One region of the Streptomyces sp. NPDC056161 genome, then DNA from elsewhere that is predicted to be linked to it. Evidence: riboswitches for the same ligand, from Rfam matches in the RefSeq annotation. Region 1 holds a riboswitch; each other region holds the start of a gene.
What was found. A riboswitch is a leader RNA that binds a small molecule or an ion and turns the genes downstream of it on or off. The one in region 1 is predicted to bind thiamine pyrophosphate.
Positions count from the first base shown of each region.

Region 1 (6,310 bases):
TCGGCGAGTCCCAGGAGCTCACGGGCTCCCGCGAGGGCACCACCGCCACGTTCACCGCGGACTGGAAGCCGAACGCGACCTACCGGGTGCACGTCAAGGGCGGGCCGGTCGACGAGGACATCAAGCCCGACCTCGTCACCCCGTCCACGGCCTGCAAGACCGAGGAGACCCCGACCCCGACCCCCCCGGAGACCAGCCCGGCTCCGTCGGAGTCCGAGTCGACGCCGGCGGAGTCCCAGACCCCGACTCCGTCGGCCTCGGAGAGCAGCACCGCCCCGGCGGGTACGTCGAGCAACGCGCCGTCCCCGGCGGCCGGTGACTCGAACCTCGCCGAGACCGGTGCGAACTCCAACACCACTCTGATCGCCGGTATCGCCGCCGCCTTCGTCGTCGTCGGCGGTGGCGCGGTGTTCTTCGGCATGCGCCGCCGCGGGGCCAACAGCAACCGCTGACGCCTCACTTCGGCACACGCCGCGGCCCGTCCCCGCACCGCGGGGGCGGGCCGCGGTCGTTCAGCCGAACGTGGCCCGCTCCAGCCAGAAGTCCAGCAGCTCCCGCTCGCCGACGACCTCCAACTCCGGTCCTGTCGGCGGGATACGGGTGTAGAAGGCGAGCAGGACCGAGGTGAGCGGACCGCGCAGCGCGACCGTCGCCTTCTCATGGCCGCGGCGCCAGGCGACGCCCTCGTCGGTCAGCTCGACGAACCACTCGGCGTTCAGCTCGGGCGGGGTGTCGGTGGCGTGCAGATGGATGCTGCGGCCCGGCCCGCGCAGTTCCACGGTCTCCTTCCGCAGGCCCGAGCGCTGCACCAACTCGATGATCTGCAACCACTCGTCGATCGCGTCCGCGGCCACGTCCGGGGCGACGTCGTAGGGCAGTCCGGCGGCGAGCGCGGCATCAGCCCGGTGGATGGTGATCTCGTGGGTCATCCGGCGGGCCCAGAAGCCGGCGTCGAGGATTCCGGCCCAGGTCCACACCTTCGTGTCCGGCCCGGCCTCGCGCAGGGTGTCGACGAGCAGCCGGCCGGTCTCCGCGAGCCAGGCGTCCAGCGCCGCGGCGTCGCCGCGCGCCTCGGGCCGCCCGGCGTGGGGGACCCGCTCCGCGGGGACGTTCTCCTGGGCCCGGGTCCTGACCAGCAACTCCACCCAGCGCAGAGCGCCGCCCAGGTGCCGCAGCAGGTCCTCCAGCGACCAGTCCGGGCAGGTGGGTACGGTGGCGGACAGATCGGCGCCGGAGGTGACCACGGCCCTCAACTGCCCGATCTGGTGGGCGATCTCGTCGCAGTAGCGGTCATGCGTGAGGAGCGTCATGCCCCGACGCTACGGCCTCGCGGTCATCCCAGCACGACGATTTCCGCCGGGTCGAACTCCACCCCCACCTCGTCCCCGGTCTCCGGCGCCGCCCGCAGCGCGCACGCCGCCTCAAGACGCGGGCCGTCCCCCGGCTGGAGGCGCACGGCCACATGGGTGCCCTTGAAGGTGCGCGCGGTCACCATGGCGCGCGGGCCCTCGCCGGCCGGTCCGAGCCGGATGCCGGCGGGGCGTACCAGCAGGGTGCGCCGGCCCTGGGGCGCGGGCTCGGGCACCGGGAGCTTCCCCCACGGGGTGACCGCCACCGCTCCGGTGATCTGCGCGTCGACGACGTTCTCGAAGCCGAGGAAGCGGGCCACGAACTCGTCGGCGGGCCGCTGCCACACCTCAAGGGGCGTACCGGACTGGGCGATCCGGCCGTCCCGCATCACGACCACCCGGTCGGCCAGCGCGAAAGCCTCGCCCTGGTCGTGGGTGACGGCGAGCACGGTGGTGCCCAACCGGTCGAACAGCTCCCGCAGTTCGACCACGAGCCGTTCCCGCAGCGAGCGGTCGAGCTGGCCGAGCGGTTCGTCCAGCATCAGCAGCCGCGGCCGGGGCGCGAGGGCTCGGGCGAGCGCGACCCGCTGCTGTTCGCCGCCGGAGAGCCGGGCCACGGCCCGCCGGGCGGCCCCCGGCAGCCCCACCAGGTCCAGCAGCTCCGCCACCGCGGTCCGCTGCCGCTCCTTCGACGCGCCGCGCATCCGCAGCCCGAACGCCACGTTGCCGCCCACGTCCCGCTGCGGGAACAGCTGGTGGTCCTGGAACATCAGCCCGACCTCGCGCCGGTGCGCGGGCACGCCCGTCTGGTCCCGTCCGTCGAGCGCCACCCGCCCCGCGTCCAGGGGCTGAAGTCCGGCCACCGCCCGCAGCAGCGTCGACTTGCCGCTGCCGCTGGGCCCGAGCACGCAGACGATCTCGTGCTCGGCTACCGCCAGATCGACGGCGTCGAGCACGGCCCGCCCGCCGAGGCGCACGGTCGCGGACGTGAGGCTCAGCAGCATCAGAACTCCCCGGTCCGGTCGACCGGGATCCCCCCGGTCGCCTCTGTTCGAGACGGGAGGTGCAGGCGTTCCAGCGCCAGCAGGGACACCGCGCACACCACCATGAGAATCGTGGAAAGGGCCATCGCCTGGCCGTAGTTGAGATCGCCCGGCCGGCCGAGCAGCCGGGCCACGGCGACCGGCAGCGTGGGGTTGTCGGGCCGCGCGATGAACACGGTCGCGCCGAACTCCCCGAGCGAGACGGCGAACGCGAATCCGGCCGCGATCAGCAGCGCCCGCCGCACCAGCGGCAGATCGACCTCGCGCCACACCCGCCAGGGCGACGCCCCGAGCACGGCCGCCGCCTCCCTGAGCCGCCCGTCGACGGCCCGCAGCACCGGCAGCATGGTCCGTACGACGAAGGGCACGCCGACCAGCGCCTGGGCGAGCGGCACGAGGATCCAGGACTGCCGCAGGTCGAGCGGCGGCTTGTCCAGCGCGATCAGGAAACCGAAACCGACGGTCACGGCGGACACGCCGAGCGGCAGCATCAGCAGCGCGTCGAAGCCCCGTACGATCCGGCCCGCGCCGCGGGCGAGGGCCGCGGCGGCGAGGGAGCCGATCAGCACCGCGATGGCGGTGGCGACGACGGCGTAGCGCAGGGAGTTGCCGACCGCGGCGATCGGCGCCACCAGGAACGTACCGCCGTCCGCACGGGTCAGCGCCCGGTAGTAGCCGAGGCCGGGAGCGGCGAGGGAGCGCTGCACCAGCACCCCGAGCGGCAGCAGCACGAGCAGGACGACGGTGGCCAGGACACCGCCGAGCAGCGCCCACTGGCCCGCCCCGCGCGGCCGGCGTGCCGTCAGCGACGCGTCGACCAGGCGCAGCGTGCTCTCCCGCCGCCGTACCGTCCAGGCGTGCACGGCGAGGATCACGCCGACCGCCGCGAACTGGACCAGGGTGAGGACCGCGGCCGTGGACAGGTCGAAGATCTGGGACGTCTCCCGGTAGATCTCCACTTCGAGCGTGGCGAAGGTGGGGCCGCCGAGGATCTGCACCACGCCGAAGGAGGTGAAGGTGAACAGGAACACCATCAGCGCGGCGGCGGCCACCGCCGGGGCCAGCGCCGGCAGGGTCACCCTGCGCCAGGCGGCCGGCGGCGACGCGCCCAGCATCCGCGCGGCCTCCTCCTGGCGCGGGTCGAGCCCGGCCCACAGTCCGCCGACCGTGCGGACGACGACGGCGTAGTTGAAGAAGACGTGCGCGAGCAGGATCGCCCAGACGGTGGTGTCCAGCCGCACGCCCCACAGGTCGTCGAGGAGGCCGCCACGTCCGACGAGGGCGAGGAAGGCGGTGCCGACGACGACGGTCGGCAGCACGAACGGCACGGTGACCACGGCCCGCAGGACCCGTTTGCCCGGGAAGTCGAGGCGGGCGAAGACGTACGCGCCGGGCAGCGCGACCAGCAGGGTGAGCGCGGTGGAGGCGAGCGCCTGCCAGGTGGTGAACCACAGCACGTGCCGGATGTCGGAACGGGCCACGACGTCCGCGATCCGTCCCAGCCGCCAGGCGCCGTCCGGTTTCAGACCGCGGGTGACGATCGCGGCCACCGGCCAGGCGAAGAACACGGCGAAGAACGCGACGGGCCCGGCCAGCAGCGCGAGCCGTACCAGGCTCCCGGTGCCGCGCCGCCCGCGCGGGAGGGAACCGGCCGCCTCGGCCGGCCCGGTCCCCTCGTCCGCCCCGGTCAGTTCAGTACGAGTGAGGTCCACGACTTGACCCACTGGTCACGGTCGGCGGCGATCCGGTCGGGCGCCATGGTCTCGGGGTCCTTGGCCCGCGGGCCGTACTTCTCGAACTCCTGCGGCACCGCGGCATCCGTGCGCACCGGGTAGACGAACATGTTCAGCGGCATGTCCTCCTGGAACTCCTTGCCGGTCAGGAAGTCCAGGAACGCCTTGCCGCCCGCGCTGTTGCGGGCACCCGAGAGCAGTCCGGCGTACTCGATCTGCCGGAAGCAGGTACCGGCGGCCACTCCGGTGGGCGCGGTGGCCGGTTTCGGGTCGGCGTAGACGACCTCGGCGGGCGGCGAGGAGGCGTACGACACGACGAGCGGCCGGTCGCCGCCCGCCTTCCTGCCGCCGGCCGAACCGGAGAACTCCTCGTCGTACGCCTGCTCCCAGCCGTCGACCACCTTGACGCCGTTGGCCTTGAGCTTCTTCCAGTACGCGCTCCAGCCGGCGTCGCCGTACTTCGCGGCGGTGCCGAGCAGAAAACCGAGGCCGGGCGAGGAGGTGGCGGCGTTCTCGGTGACGAGCAGGTTCTTGTACCGGGGTTCGACCAGGTCGTCGAAGGTCTGCGGCGGGGCCAGCCGGTGCCGCTCGAAGTACGCCTTGTCGTAGTTGACGCAGATGTCACCGGTGTCGATGGGCGTGACCTGGTGCCCGGACGTGCCGTCCCGGTACTCGGGTTCGATCCGGTCGTAGTCCTTCGGCTGGTACGACTGGAACAGCCCGTTGTCGAGGGCGCGCGACAGCAGGGTGTTGTCGACGCCGAAGAAGACGTCGCCCTGCGGGTTGTCCTTGGTCAGGATCGCCTTGTTGACGGCCTGCCCGGCGTCGCCGTCCTTGAGGACCCTGACGGTGTAACCGGACTGCTTCTCGAAGTCCTTGAGCACGTTCTTCGAGACCGCCCACGAATCGTGGCTGACGAGGGTGACCGTCTTGGAGTCGGCGCCCCCGTCGTTCGTGGATCCGCACGCGGACAGCGTGACCAGGCCGAGCCCGACCGCGACGGCCACGAAGGTCTTGGTGTGCAACTGGATTCCTCCTGGGGTTGACCAGGAAGAGACGCGGCCCTGCCCGGACCGTACGAGGCAGGTCCGGGCAGGGCGCAACAGCTTGAGTGAGGACCGATCTCCCTACCCAGAATGACCTGGGCGAGGTTCGGAGGGTCTGCGGCCGGTGTGCCGCACTCTCAGCGCTGTGGCGCTCCCCTGTCGGAAATATTCAAATTGTGCGGAATGCTTGGAGTGTTTGGAGTATTCGGAGTGATCGGAGTGTTCGGAACGCGAGGTTCGCGATATGACGTTATGACCGGGCTCAGACTACCGTCCGGCTATCGTTCGGTGGCAGCCAGCTGACCGCAGGCGCCGTCGATCTCCTGCCCGCGGGTGTCCCGGACGGTCACCGGCACCCCGTGCGCCTCGATGGCCGCCACGAAGGCCCGCTCGTCCTCGGGCCTGGAGGCGGTCCACTTGGAGCCCGGCGTCGGGTTGAGCGGGATGAGGTTGACGTGCACGGGCTTGCCCTTGAGCAGCCGGCCGAGCCGGTCGCCCCGCCACGCCTGGTCGTTGATGTCGCGGATCAGCGCGTACTCGATGGACAGCCGGCGCCCGGACCTGGCGGCGTATTCCAGACCGGCGTCCAGCACCTCGCGCACCTTCCACCGCGTGTTCACGGGGACGAGGGTGTCGCGCAGTTCGTCGTCGGGCGCGTGCAGGGAGATCGCGAGGCGGCACTTGAAGCCCTCGTCGGCGAACCGGTGGATGGCCGGGACGAGTCCGACGGTCGAGACGGTGATGCCGCGCTGGGACAGCCCGAGCCCGTCCGGCTCTGGGTCGGTGAGCGCCCGGATCGCGCCCACGACCCGCTTGTAGTTGGCGAGCGGCTCGCCCATGCCCATGAACACGATGTTGGACAGCCGCGCGGGGCCGCCGGGCACCTCGCCGTCCCTGAGGGCCCGCATCCCGTCCACGATCTGGTGCACGATCTCGGCGGTCGACAGGTTCCGGTCGAGACCGGCCTGCCCGGTGGCGCAGAAGGGGCAGTTCATCCCGCAGCCCGCCTGCGAGCTGATGCACATCGTCACCCGGTCCGGATACCGCATCAGCACCGACTCGACGAGCGTCCCGTCGAACATCCGCCACAGCGTCTTACGAGTGGTTCCCTCGTCGGTCGACAGGTGCCGTACGACCGT
Region 1 covers NZ_JBHJUV010000064.1:322-6,631, reverse strand. Annotated here, with positions in the region: gene ACFC09_RS38795 (LAETG motif-containing sortase-dependent surface protein) at 1-452, shown strand, start outside; gene ACFC09_RS38790 (maleylpyruvate isomerase family mycothiol-dependent enzyme) at 513-1,310, opposite strand; gene ACFC09_RS38785 (ABC transporter ATP-binding protein) at 1,334-2,353, opposite strand; gene ACFC09_RS38780 (ABC transporter permease) at 2,353-3,987, opposite strand; gene ACFC09_RS38775 (thiamine ABC transporter substrate binding subunit) at 4,080-5,150, opposite strand; TPP riboswitch at 5,232-5,339, opposite strand; gene rlmN (23S rRNA (adenine(2503)-C(2))-methyltransferase RlmN) at 5,450-6,310, opposite strand, start outside.

Region 2 (6,310 bases), on a different contig from region 1:
AACACCCGGGATCGTAGCGCAAGGATCTTCAATGCGCCGTCGACCAATGATGTGTAGTAACAGCGAACGCGCCTGTGATCAAAAGTAGTTGATGCCTCAGACGCGCAAGCAGTGAACGACTCCGGCTCGATGCGGATGTGCCGTCATGCATGGCCCTCACGCTCCACCGAAGGCGCGCGCCAGCGGACCAATCCAATAGTGCAGTTGCAGACCAAGCACTACCGGCAGTGGGTGCACAAAGCGGCTCGTACAGCCAAGCGCCGAGCGCCGGCCCAGGCCCCCTCGGAGTCCTAGGCCGCCGCCTACCTGGGCCTACTCCGCCATCGGCAGGTAAACCCGATGCCCCGCCTCCGCGAACTCCTTCGACTTCTGGAGCATCCCCTCCGTGATCTCGTCCTGTGTGGCGCCCTCAACGGCAGCGGCACCGAAGCGAGATGTGATGGTTTTGCTAATCTTCATCGAGCAGAATTTCGGTCCGCACATGGAGCAGAAGTGGGCCGTCTTGGCGGGCTCGGCCGGGAGCGTCTCGTCGTGGAACTCCCGTGCCGTGTCCGGGTCCAGGGCGAGGTTGAACTGGTCCTCCCACCGGAACTCGAACCGGGCGTCGGACAACGCGTCGTCCCACTCCTGGGCGCCCGGGTGTCCCTTGGCGAGGTCGGCCGCGTGGGCAGCGATCTTGTAGGTGATGACGCCGGTCTTGACGTCGTCCCGGTTGGGCAGGCCCAGGTGCTCCTTGGGCGTGACGTAGCAGAGCATCGCCGTGCCCCACCAGGCGATCATCGCGGCCCCGATGCCGGAGGTGATGTGATCGTAGGCCGGAGCGACGTCCGTCGTCAGCGGGCCGAGCGTATAGAACGGAGCTTCATCGCAGATCTCCTGCTGCAGGTCGATGTTCTCCTTGATCTTGTGCATCGGGACATGTCCCGGGCCCTCGATCATCGTCTGTACATGGAAACGCTGGGCGATCCGGTTGAGTTCCCCGAGCGTGCGCAGTTCCGCGAACTGCGCCTCGTCGTTGGCGTCCGCGATCGAACCGGGGCGCAGGCCGTCGCCGAGCGAGTACGTGACGTCGTAGGCGGCGAGGATCTCGCACAGTTCCTCGAAGTTCTCGTACAGGAACGACTCCTTGTGGTGCGCAAGGCACCAGGCCGCCATGATCGAGCCGCCGCGCGAGACGATGCCGGTCTTGCGGTTCGCGGTCAGCGGCACGTACGGCAGCCGGACGCCCGCGTGGACCGTCATGTAGTCCACGCCCTGCTCGGCCTGCTCGATGACCGTGTCCTTGTAGATCTCCCAGGTCAGTTCCTCGGCCCTGCCGTCGACCTTCTCCAGCGCCTGGTAGAGCGGCACCGTGCCGATGGGGACGGGGGAGTTGCGCAGCACCCACTCGCGAGTGGTGTGGATGTTGCGGCCGGTGGACAGGTCCATGACCGTGTCGGCCCCCCAGCGGGTCGCCCAGGTCATCTTCTCGACCTCCTCCTCGATGGAGGAGGTCACCGCCGAGTTGCCGATGTTGGCGTTGACCTTCACCAGGAACCGTTTACCGATGATCATCGGCTCGATCTCCGGGTGGTTGACGTTGGCCGGCAGGACGGCCCGTCCCGCGGCGATCTCCTCGCGGACCACCTCGGGAGAAACGTTCTCCCTGATCGCCACGAACTCCATTTCCGGAGTGATCTCGCCACGTCGCGCATAGGCGAGTTGCGTGACCGCCGCGACGCCGTCACGGCTCCGGCGCGGCTGCCTGGGGCGGCCGGGGAAGACGGCGTCCAGGTTGCGCAGCCCGCCGCGCGGCGAGGTGTGCTTGATTCCGTCGTCCTCGGGGCGGACGGGACGGCCCGCGTACTCCTCCGTGTCCCCGCGAGCGATGATCCAGCTCTCCCGCAGCGGCGGCAGGCCCCTACGGACATCGGTCTCGACGAGCGGATCGGTGTACGGCCCCGAGGTGTCGTACAGCGTGACCGACTTCCCGTTGGTGAGGTGCACCTGACGGACAGGCACGTGCAGGTCGGAGCGTGAGCCCTCGACATACCCCTTGTGCCAGCCGATGGACTTCCCCGTCGTCGCGCCCTCGACGCCGTCGGATCCGTTGACGGCTCCGATCGTCGCGTGCTGCGTGGAGACAGGCGTGCGTTCGTCCTTGTTGGTCATGAGACCTACTCCCTACGCCGGCATTACCCGGTAACAGGTTCAGCGGTCGACGCAGCGGCTTCCGTTCATCGGTGTTCCATGTGAAACATCGATCGTTCCACGTGAAACATCGCGAATACGGAGGTCAGCGCCCTCTCAGCCCGGTGCTCCGAGCTCCCGCGTGTGCAAAGGTGCCTCCACGCTAGCGTCACTTCGGGCGCGGTGAACAGAGGGCCCCTGTCGTTCTTGCGATGATCGGTCGGTGACCACGATGCAGCAGTCCCCGTCCCCCCCACCCGAGCCGCAGCGCAGACGCGGCTCCGAGCAGGGCGGCGGACACGGCCACGCGGGCCACGGTCCCGGTGCCGGACACAACCGTGGTCCGGGCCATGAACACGGTCCGGGAGTCGGTCAGGGTTCCGGCCAGAGCCCCGGTGAGGGCCACGGACACGGCCATGCACACGGACACGGCCACAGTCACAGCCACGGGCCCGCGGCGCCCGTCTCCAAGCATCTGCGCAAGGTCATCGCGGCCGTCCTCATCCCGTTCACGGCGGCGGTCGTCGTCGGGCTCGTGGTGCTCTGGCCCGGCGGGGCCCCGCCGCACGAGCGCACCGGGGTCGGCTTCGACCGGCAGACGCAGCAGGCCACGGTCACCCAGGTCGTCGCGGTGAGCTGCAAGTCGGTGAACGCCTCGGGGGACACCCCGACCGGCGACACCTCCACCGCCGAGGGCAACTCGGCACAGCAGCAGGCCACCGGTACCTGCAAGAAGGCCACCGTCCGGGTCGACACCGGCAAGGACAAGGGCCGTACGTTCACGGAGATCGTGCAGCCGGACCAGCCACGGCAACTGCACCAGAACGAGAAGGTGGTCGTCGCCTACGAGCCGTCGGCACCGAAGGACCTTCAGTACTCGGTCACCGATGTGAACCGGAAGCTCCCGCTGGCACTGCTCGCCGGCATCTTCGCGCTCGCCGTCGTGGTGGTGGGCCGACTGCGGGGCGTGATGGCGCTCGTCGCCCTTGCCATCAGCTTCCTGGTGCTGACCCTCTTCATCCTGCCCGCCGTTCTACAGGGCTCGAATCCACTGGTCGTGGCCGTGATCGGTTCGAGTGCCATCATGCTGATCGCCCTGTACATCTGCCACGGCCTGTCGGCCCGGACCTCGGTGGCTGTCCTCGGCACGCTGGTCTCGCTGCTGCTGATCGGCGTCCTCGGCTCCGGGTTCATCGGCTGGGCGGCGCTGACGGGCAACACGGACGACAACACCGGCCTGATCCACGGTCTGTACCCGTCGATCGACATGAGCGGTCTGCTCCTGGCCGGCGTCATCATCGGCTCGCTGGGCGTCCTGGACGACGTGACGGTGACACAGACGTCCGCCGTCTGGGAACTGCACGAGGCCAATCCCTCGATGGGCTGGCGCGGGCTGTACCGCGCGGGCATCCGCATCGGCCGTGACCACATCGCGTCCGTCGTCAACACGCTCGTCCTCGCCTACGCCGGCGCCGCTCTGCCGCTGCTGTTGCTCTTCTCGATCGCGCAGAGCAGTGTCGACACGGTCGCCAACAGCGAGTTGGTGGCAGAGGAGATCGTCCGCACCCTGGTGGGCTCGATCGGTCTGGTCGCCTCGGTGCCGGTCACCACGGCGCTGGCGGCGCTGGTCGTGTCGGCCGACCGGCCGGGGCCGGCAGCCCCGGCTCCCGTGGGGGCGGCGGTCCCGGCGGGCACGGCACCGGCCGCCGTAGCCCGCGGCGGGAGGGGCAGGCGCCGCAAGCGGTGACGCGCCGCCCAGAACGGGAAGGTCCGAGAGGAAGCGTTCCTGCACAATCCGCCGTCGGCACCGCCCGCACCCGGCCGACCACGTCTCAGCCGGCGCTCTGCTCCTCGGCCAGGATGCGGTCCAGGGCCTCTTCGAGGTGGGCGTCGAAGTCGGCGAGCGCCCCCTCCTGGCCCAGCGGCACCAGCTTGTCCGTACGGTCCAGGAACGCCACCAGCGGCGGTGCCGAGGACCGGAACACCGCTTGGTCGCCGCCGACCTGGAGCCGGATCAGCACCTCGCCCAGGGCCTCGGAATCGATGGGTGCGATGTGCACGTCACCGTCCCCGCACGGTCGGCCCACCCCGTCGATCAGCAGCTCCCGCCCGAAGGCCCAGGTCACCGGGGCGTCTCCGGGCAGGTGGAAGGTCAGCCGTACGGCATAGGGATCGCAGGTCTCGTACCGCAACTCCACCGGAATGCGGAAGGAGAGCTCCTCGGAGACGAGGAAGCTCATCATGACCTCTGCCTGTACGGACTCGCGCATCGCCTACCCCGTCATGTCATGCGGACTGGCCTGGAATGACCCATTGGCCCTGATGGCATCTTGCTGAACGTACACGACAGATCACAAGGAGTGAGTTTTCAGATACTGATAGAGATCGCGAGTGTCCCGAGATGACGTGTGATCTCGGCCTGCAGAAGTTCCACCGCGGGCAGCAACCGGCCGGCCTGATGGAAGGGCACCGAGATGGCCATGGTGGCGGCCGTGGTGCCGATCGTGATCGGGATGGCCGCGCAGACCGTGCCCAGCGCGTACTCCTGCCGTTCCGCCACCGGAGTCATCCGGCGCACGCGCTCCAGGCGTCGCAGCAGGCTGTGGTCGTCGCGCACGGTGTACGGGGTGATGGACTGAACGGGGTGGCGGTCGAGATGGTCGCGCCGGGCCGCCTCGTCAAGCTGCGACAGCAGGCACTGCCCGATCGCGTGAGCGTGACCGGTCTCGCGGAAGTCCGCCCACTCCTCGACCGCCGGGGTGCCCGGGCTGTCGGAGATGCACATGATCTCGATCTCACCCTCGCGGTACGCGGCGTAGTACACGGGCACACCGATGGAATCGCGCCACTGTGCAAGCGTGGAGGCCACGGTGCTGCGACGTTTCTGCCGCGCGCCGCTGCTGCTCAGCCGTACCGCTGCCTCACCGAGGAAGAACAGTCCCTTGTCCCGCCGTAGATAGCCCTCGTGCACGAGAGTGCGCAGCAGGTGGTAGGCCGTGGGGAGGGCCAGTCCGGTCTCGCGGGCCAGTTGCTTGGCGGGGGCGCCGTACTCGTGCCCGGCGACGCACTCCAGCAGGCGCATCGCGCGCTGCACGGAACCGATGAGGGTCGCGGAGTGCGGCTGCTCGGGGACCGACACCGCGGGCGGCCCCGGTACACGGGGCGCGTCCGAGGGCGGCGGTGCGAAAAGCGTGTGCGTTTCCGCAAGTGCGGTATCAACCGTGGCCAAAGGTCACTCCCGAAGCGCGAGAGGCAACCCCGTGCGGAGGAGACACGGGTGGGGGGTCTGCACCGCTCGGGAGGGCTGGACCCCGCGTGGAGTTCCGGACTCTAACCGTCGGCCACGGTTCTCGGACGGCCTGCCGGGAAACTTCCCTCGCCCGAGGGATCCGGTGACTCCTGTTTCGTCACCGGTCTCCCGCGGGGCTCACCAGTCGCCGCGCGACGAGGAACCGGACATGAATTTCCGTACCACGTAGATGAGTCCACCGACCAGCGCCACGAAGATCAGCGCCTTGAAGAGGAGGCCGATCACGAAGCCGACCACGGTCGCGATCAGGCCGCCGAACACGACCAGGGCGATGACCGGCACCGCGATCCACTTCACCCACCACGGCAGTCCCGTGAAGATCCCTCGCATTGCCCTCGTCCTTCTCTGTGTTCCCAACATTGCCGGACATGCCCGCCGGTTGACGACACCTGCCGGGCGGTTCCCGATGCCCCGACGCCTGTCCACGGTCGTCGTGTCCTGTTCTCGATGCTAGAGCCGCGAGGTGCCCTCGCGGGCACCTCGCATCCCTTGCGCTCCCCTGACCGTTCCCCTAGGGAATCCGGGGCCCGAGGTCACGCCTCGGGCGGAGAGAACACCACCAGGACCCGCAGATCCTCGCTGATGTGATGGAACTTGTGGGCGACCCCGGCGGGCACGTACACCACGCTGCCGCGCGCGACCTGCGTGGTCTCCGTGCCGACGGTGATCGACGCGCGGCCGCTGACGACGAAGTACACCTCGTCCTGACGGTGGGGCTGCTGCGGGTCCGAGTCTCCCGCGTCGAGCGCGTACAGGCCGACCGACATATTCCGTTCGCGTAGAAACTGCAGGTAAGCACCCTCGTTGGCGGCGCGTTCCGCCTCCAGTTCG
Region 2 covers NZ_JBHJUV010000023.1:26,412-32,721, reverse strand. Annotated here, with positions in the region: gene thiC (phosphomethylpyrimidine synthase ThiC) at 313-2,151, opposite strand; TPP riboswitch at 2,144-2,321, opposite strand; gene ACFC09_RS22055 (YibE/F family protein) at 2,393-3,916, shown strand; gene ACFC09_RS22050 (SsgA family sporulation/cell division regulator) at 4,002-4,439, opposite strand; gene ACFC09_RS22045 (IclR family transcriptional regulator) at 4,538-5,398, opposite strand; gene ACFC09_RS22040 (DUF5326 family protein) at 5,597-5,809, opposite strand; gene ACFC09_RS22035 (cupin domain-containing protein) at 6,013-6,310, opposite strand, start outside.
Region 2: another riboswitch for thiamine pyrophosphate. It lies ahead of thiC (phosphomethylpyrimidine synthase ThiC); the one in region 1 lies ahead of ACFC09_RS38775 (thiamine ABC transporter substrate binding subunit).

Region 3 (6,310 bases), on a different contig from region 1:
CCCGGCGACGTACTCCATGGCGAGATAGACGTACGCCCTGTCCATGCCCTGGTCGAAGACCTGTACGACGTTCGGGTGGGCGAGCCGGGCCACCGACTTCGCCTCCCGGATGAACCGCTCGACGAACGACCCGTCGGCGGCGAGGGCCGGATGCATCACCTTGAGCGCGAGGATGCGGTCCAGACGGGTGTCCAGGGCCCGGTAGACCGTGGCCATCCCGCCGACCGCGATCCGGGCGTCGACGCGATAACGGCCGTCGAGCACCTGCCCGACCAGGGGGTCCTGAAGGGTCGTATCCACGCAGGTGAGTCTACGAGCCGGTACCGACAGTCCTCCTCGTTACCGAGAGATCGGACCGGGACTGCGGCCGACCTGTGACCCGTCCCGCGACACCCCGTCACCCCGTCACCCCCGGAACCCCCCACCCGCCACCCACGGCCCGTGACCGGGCCCGACGCCCTCACCGCCCCACCCGGACCGACGGCCCTCTCCGACCCTTCACCGGCCCCGGAATCCCCGGCCCCACGAACCCGCCCCCCGCAGCCACCACCGACGCCGGGCCCCCACGGGAAACGTCCACCGCTCGGCGGACGGCAAACGGGTGGCGCGTGGTGGGCAGCGCGTCCCGGCACGACCGCCCCGCTCAGAACGCGGGCCGCTCCGGATCGAGCACGGCCAGGCCCTCCGGGGGAGACGACGCCTCGGCGAAGTGCCGACGAGGGATCCGCCCCGCCAGCCGTGCCAGCCGCCCCGCGTCCACCGCGTGCCGCATCGCCTCCGCCATCCGCTCCGGTTGCTGCGACCGGGTGACGGCCGAGGCCAGCATGACCCCCGCGCACCCCAGCTCCATCGCAAGCGCCACGTCCGACGCCGTACCGGCTCCCGCGTCCAGGATCACCGGTACGCGCGCGTGCTCCACGATCAGCTGGAAGTTGTGCGGATTGCGGATCCCGAGCCCGGAACCGATCGGCGAGCCGAGCGGCATCACCGCCGCGCACCCCACGTCCTCCAGCTTCCGCGCCAGCACGGGATCGTCGTTCGTGTACGGCAGCACCGTGAAACCGTCGTCCACCAGGGTCTCCGCCGCGTCCAGCAGCTCGATCGGGTCCGGCAGCAGTGTCCGCTCGTCGGCGATCACCTCAAGTTTGATCAGATCGGACCCGAGCGCCTCCCGGGCCAGCCGCGCGGTCAGCACCGCCTCGCCCGCGGTGAAGCAGCCCGCCGTGTTGGGCAGCACCCGGATGCCGAGCCGTTCCAGGACCGAGAGCACGGACCCGTGCACATCGGGGTCGACCCGGCGCATCGCCACGGTGGTCAGCTCCGTTCCGGAGGCGACCAGCGCCCGCTCCAGCACGTCGAGGCTGGGCGCACCGCCCGTACCCATGATCAACCGGGACGTGAAGGACGTACCGCCGAGGACGAAGGGATCGTCGGCCATGGCTCAGCCTCCTTGGACGGCGGTGAGGACTTCGACGCGGTCCCCCTCGCTCAGGGCGGTGGCGGGCCACTGCGCGCGCGGGACGACGGTTTCGTTGAGCGCGGCGGCCACTCCGCCGGCCGCCGTGGTGAGGGTCTGCACGAGGGCGTCGAGGGCCGTGCCGGGCGCGATCTCCCGGTGCTCCCCGTTGACGGAGATGATCATGCGGGCTGCTCCGTGAGGGCGGCGGCGCCGAAGCGCGCGGGGGTGAACGGACGGGCCTCCTCCGGGAGCGTCCCGGTGGCCAGGAGGTGCGCCATGACATCCCCGGTGACCGGGGTGAGCAGCACACCGTTGCGGTAGTGCCCGGTGGCCACGTGCAGCCCGTCGAGCGCGGTCGGGCCGAGCAGCGGCGCGTTGTCCGGGGAGCCGGGCCGCAGCCCGGCCCGGGTCTCGGTCAGCGGCAGTTCGGTGATCCCGGGCACCAGCTCGTGCGCGTCCCGCAGCAGCTCGTACACGCCGCCCGCGGTCACCGTGGTGTCCCAGCCCAGTTCCTCGTCGGTCGCCCCGACGACCAGTTCACCGTTCTCCCGCGGCACCAGGTAGACCTGGCTGCCGCGCACCACGGCCCGCACGGTCCGGCTCAGGAACGGCGCGTACCGCTTCGGCACGGTCAGCCGCAGCACCTGGCCCTTCACCGGCCGCACCGGCGGCAGCACGGCCTCCGGCAGGCCCGCCAGCCGGCCGCTCAGGCTGCCGGCCGCGAGCACCAGCTGACCGGCAGCCAGTTCGGTGCCGTCCCCGGTGGTCACCCCGACGGCCCGGTCCCGGCGCACCGCGCAGCGCTCGGCCCAGGCGCGATGGAACACCACTCCCGCCCGTTCGCAGGCTGCCAGCAGTGCCGCCGCCAGCCGCCGCGGGTCGATCTGGTGGTCGCCGTCCACCCGCAGCCCGCCCCGCACCCCCGGCGCGAGCATCGGCTCCAGACGACGGCAGTCCCGGCCGGACAGCCACTCGGACTCAAGACCGGAGCGCTGTTGCAGTTCGTGCAGGTCGCGCAGGTGCGCGCGGTCGTCGGCGTCCAGTGCGACGGCGAGCGTGCCGCACCGGCGGTAGCCGAGGTCGCGGCCGGTCAGCTCGGTCAGCTCGGCCGCGAAGTCCGGATAGCGGCGCGCCGAGGCCAGGTTCAGGCCGAGCAGCGTCTGCTCGCCGTGGTGCAGTTCGGTGACCGCGGCCAGCATGCCGGCCGCGACCTGCGCGGCCCCGCCACCCGGCTCGGGATCCACGACGGCCGTGGCGAATCCGCGCTGCGCGGCCCGCCAGGCCGTGACCAGGCCGATGATTCCGCCCCCGATGACGAGGACATCTGACGTACGTGACGACATGGGCGTCCAGCCCCTCCCTTCGCCGGCATGACCCGGATCAGGTTCGTACGGTCGGAGGCCGCCAGCCTCCCTCTCAGCCCGGTGCGTCCGGGCTCCCGCGAGTGCTTGTACGGTGGCCACCCTAGCCCGCCGCCGCCCGCCTCGAAAAGGAAGCCTCGGCCCGCACCGCGCTCGCGGCCCCGGCCCGCACCGCGCTCGGCGGGCTCCGGTCGCACCGCGCTCACGGCCTCCGCACCGCGCTCACGGCCTCCGCACCGCGCTCACGGCCTCCGCACCGCGCTCACGGCCTCCGCACCGCGCTCACGGCCCCCGCACGCGGCTCGGCGGGCTCCGGTGGGCGGCGCGGCGCGCACGGAAGAACGGCCGGCACGGGCCCCTGGCGGACACCGGACGATCCCGTGTGCAGCAGGTCACCCAGCATGCCCCCTGCCTGACAAAACGTCAGTTGACTATGGTGATCAGCGTGAGCCAGCAGACGCAGCAACGGAGCACGTCACAGGTGCGGCGCGTGGTCGTCGCCGGCGCGGGCATGGCCGGGGTGCAGACCGCGGTCGCCCTGCGGGAACAGGGGTTCAAGGGCATGGTGACCGTGGTCGGCGCGGAGCCCCACGCGCCGTACGACCGGCCACCGCTGTCCAAGGCCGTGCTGCTCGGCAAGGTCGAGGGCTCCGCCTTCGACGTCGATTTCGGCGCGCTCGGCATCGACCTCGAACTGGGCCGGGAGGCGCTCGGCGTGCGCCCCGGCGACCACGAGCTGGACACCGCGGCCGGTCCGGTGCCGTACGACGTCCTGGTCCTCGCCACCGGCGCCGAACCGATCCTGCTGCCCGGCGCGGAGGGCGTCCCCGGCGTGCACCTGCTGCGCACCCTCGACGACGCCCAGGCGCTGCGGCCGGTGCTCGCCCGGCAGCACGACATCGTGGTCGTCGGCGCGGGCTGGATCGGGGCCGAGTTCGCCACGGCGGCCCGCGAGGCGGGCTGCGCGGTCACGGTCGTCGAGGCCGCCGACCGCCCGCTCGCGGGCGCGCTCCCGGCCGAGGTCACGGCGCCGATGGCGGCCTGGTACGCGGACAGCGGCACCGAACTGCGCACCCACGCGCGCGTGGCGCGCGTCGAGCCCGGTGCGGTGGTGCTCGACGACGGCTCGCGGCTGCCCGCGGGCGCCGTCGTGGTCGGCATCGGCGCCCGCCCCGCCACCGCCTGGCTGGCGGGTTCCGGCATCGAGCTGGGCGCCCATCGCGAGGTCGTGGCCGACGACCATCTGCGCGCCTCCGCGCCGGACGTCTACGCGGTCGGCGACTGCGCGTCCTTCCCCTCCGCCCGGTACGGCGAGCGCCTGCTCGTCCACCACTGGGACAACGCCCTCCAGGGGCCGCGCACGGTCGCCGCGAACATCATCGGCGACACCCCGGCGGCCTACGACCCGGTGCCGTACTTCTGGTCCGAGCAGTTCGGGCGTTTCGTGCAGTACATCGGCCACTACCCGGCGGCCGACACGCTGCTGTGGCGCGGCGACCCCGCCGGGCCCGCCTGGACCGTCTGCTGGCTGGGCGCGGGCCGGCTGGTCGCCCTGCTGGCGGTGGGCCGGCCGCGTGATCTGGCGCAGGGACGGCGGCTGATCGAGGCGGGCACGCCGATGGATCCGCGGCTGCTCGCGGACCCGGCGCGGCCGCTGAAGGAGGCCACCGCGTGACGCGCGATATCCCCAGGTCGGACGGGCCTGGCTTCCGACTGTCGGTCCGGGATGGCACGCTGTTTCCGTGACCGAGATTGACGCAAAGATCGATGCTCTCGTCCCTGCATGGCTCACCCTCCCCGACATCGCCGAGCAGCTCGGCGTCGAGGTGACACGTGTCCGGCAGCTGGTCAAGGAGGGCCAGCTCATCGCCGTACGCCGTGGCGAGAACCGTGCGCTGCACGTCCCTGCCGCCTTCATCGACGGGGACAAGGTCGTCAAGGGTCTGTCCGGGACCCTGACGCTCCTGCGGGACGACGGCTTCACGGACGAGGAAATGCTGGAGTGGCTCTTTACTCCTGACCCGACCCTGCCCGGCACCCCCGCGCAGGCCCTCAGCGAGAACCGCGGCACGGAGGTGAAGCGCCGCGCCCAGGCGCTCGCCGTCTGATCCGAACGCCCTCCGACGTACGGGCCGCGGCTCCGGACGGGCCACGGCCGTGGTGAACCACGGCCCAGGGCCCGTCCGACGCCCGGCCGCCTGACCCGGTGCCGCGCTTCGCGGTCCCGCGCCCGGTCGCCGGGCCACCGTGCCGCCGCTCCCCGCGGGGCCGCGGGCCCGCGCCCCGTCCGGGCGGCTCGCCCGGACGGCCGGAACGGGCGGTCCGCCCCGGAACGGGCGGTCGGCCCGGCCCGTACGTCACGACACCTCACCACTGCACCACCGCACCGACCTCGCACCCATCCCGGGGGGACACACATGCCGGACACCGACATCACGGCCGACAGCGCGGCCGTCAACACCGACAGCGCGGCCGTCAACACCGGCAACGCGGCCGGCACCGAGACCGTTGCCGGCACCGGCACCGCCGCCCGCACAGCGCGTGACCGGCTCGCCGACGCCCGGCTCTATCTGTGCACGGACGCCCGCAAGGACCAGGGCGACCTCGCCGAGTTCCTGGACGCGGTCCTGGCCGGCGGCGTCGACGTCGTGCAACTGCGCGACAAGGGCATGGAGGCGGCCGAGGAGCTGGCGCACCTGGAGGTGTTCGCCGACGCCTGCGCGCGGCACGGCAAGCTGCTCGCGGTCAACGACCGCGCGGACGTCGCCCACGCCGCCCGCGCCGCCGTGCTCCACCTCGGACAGGGCGACCTCCCCGTGCCCGCGGCCCGCGCCGTCCTCGGCGACGAGGTGCTCATAGGCCGCTCCACGCACGCCCCGGAGGAGGCCGCGGCGGCGGCCGTCCAGGACGGCGTGGACTACTTCTGCACCGGCCCGTGCTGGCCCACCCCCACCAAGCCAGGCCGGCCCGCGCCCGGCCTGGACCTGGTCCGTTACACGGCCGCGCTGGGCACCGCCCGGCCCTGGTTCGCCATCGGCGGCATCGACCTGGGCAACCTCGACGAGGTGCTGGACGCCGGGGCCCGCCGGGTGGTCGTCGTCCGCGCGATCACCGAGGCCGACGACCCAGGAGCGGCGGCGGCCGAGTTCACCGGGCGGCTGCGGCGGGACGGCTAGCAATCACCTGGCCAGGCCCTGTCCAAAGGATGGACAAGAGTTCGGCAATTCGGGCAAATCTCCGGCGCCCGGTTGGGGGACCGCCCGTGCCTGGCTAACCTGCGGGTATGGCCCTTGGAACCGCATCCACCAGGACCGACCGCGCGCGCACCGTGCGTGACATCCTGAGCACCGGCAAGACGACGTACTCGTTCGAGTTCTACGCGCCGAAGACGCCCAAGGGTGAGCGGAGTCTGTGGAACGCGCTGCGCAGGGTCGAGGCGGTGGCCCCCGACTTCGTCTCCGTCACTTACGGCGCCGGCGGCACCACCCGC
Region 3 covers NZ_JBHJUV010000073.1:5,063-11,372, forward strand. Annotated here, with positions in the region: gene pknB (Stk1 family PASTA domain-containing Ser/Thr kinase) at 1-300, opposite strand, end outside; gene ACFC09_RS40540 (thiazole synthase) at 644-1,438, opposite strand; gene thiS (sulfur carrier protein ThiS) at 1,442-1,642, opposite strand; gene thiO (glycine oxidase ThiO) at 1,639-2,802, opposite strand; TPP riboswitch at 2,800-2,911, opposite strand; gene ACFC09_RS40555 (NAD(P)/FAD-dependent oxidoreductase) at 3,254-4,495, shown strand; gene ACFC09_RS40560 (Rv2175c family DNA-binding protein) at 4,563-4,928, shown strand; gene thiE (thiamine phosphate synthase) at 5,238-5,996, shown strand; gene metF (methylenetetrahydrofolate reductase [NAD(P)H]) at 6,104-6,310, shown strand, end outside.
Region 3: another riboswitch for thiamine pyrophosphate. It lies ahead of thiO (glycine oxidase ThiO); the one in region 1 lies ahead of ACFC09_RS38775 (thiamine ABC transporter substrate binding subunit).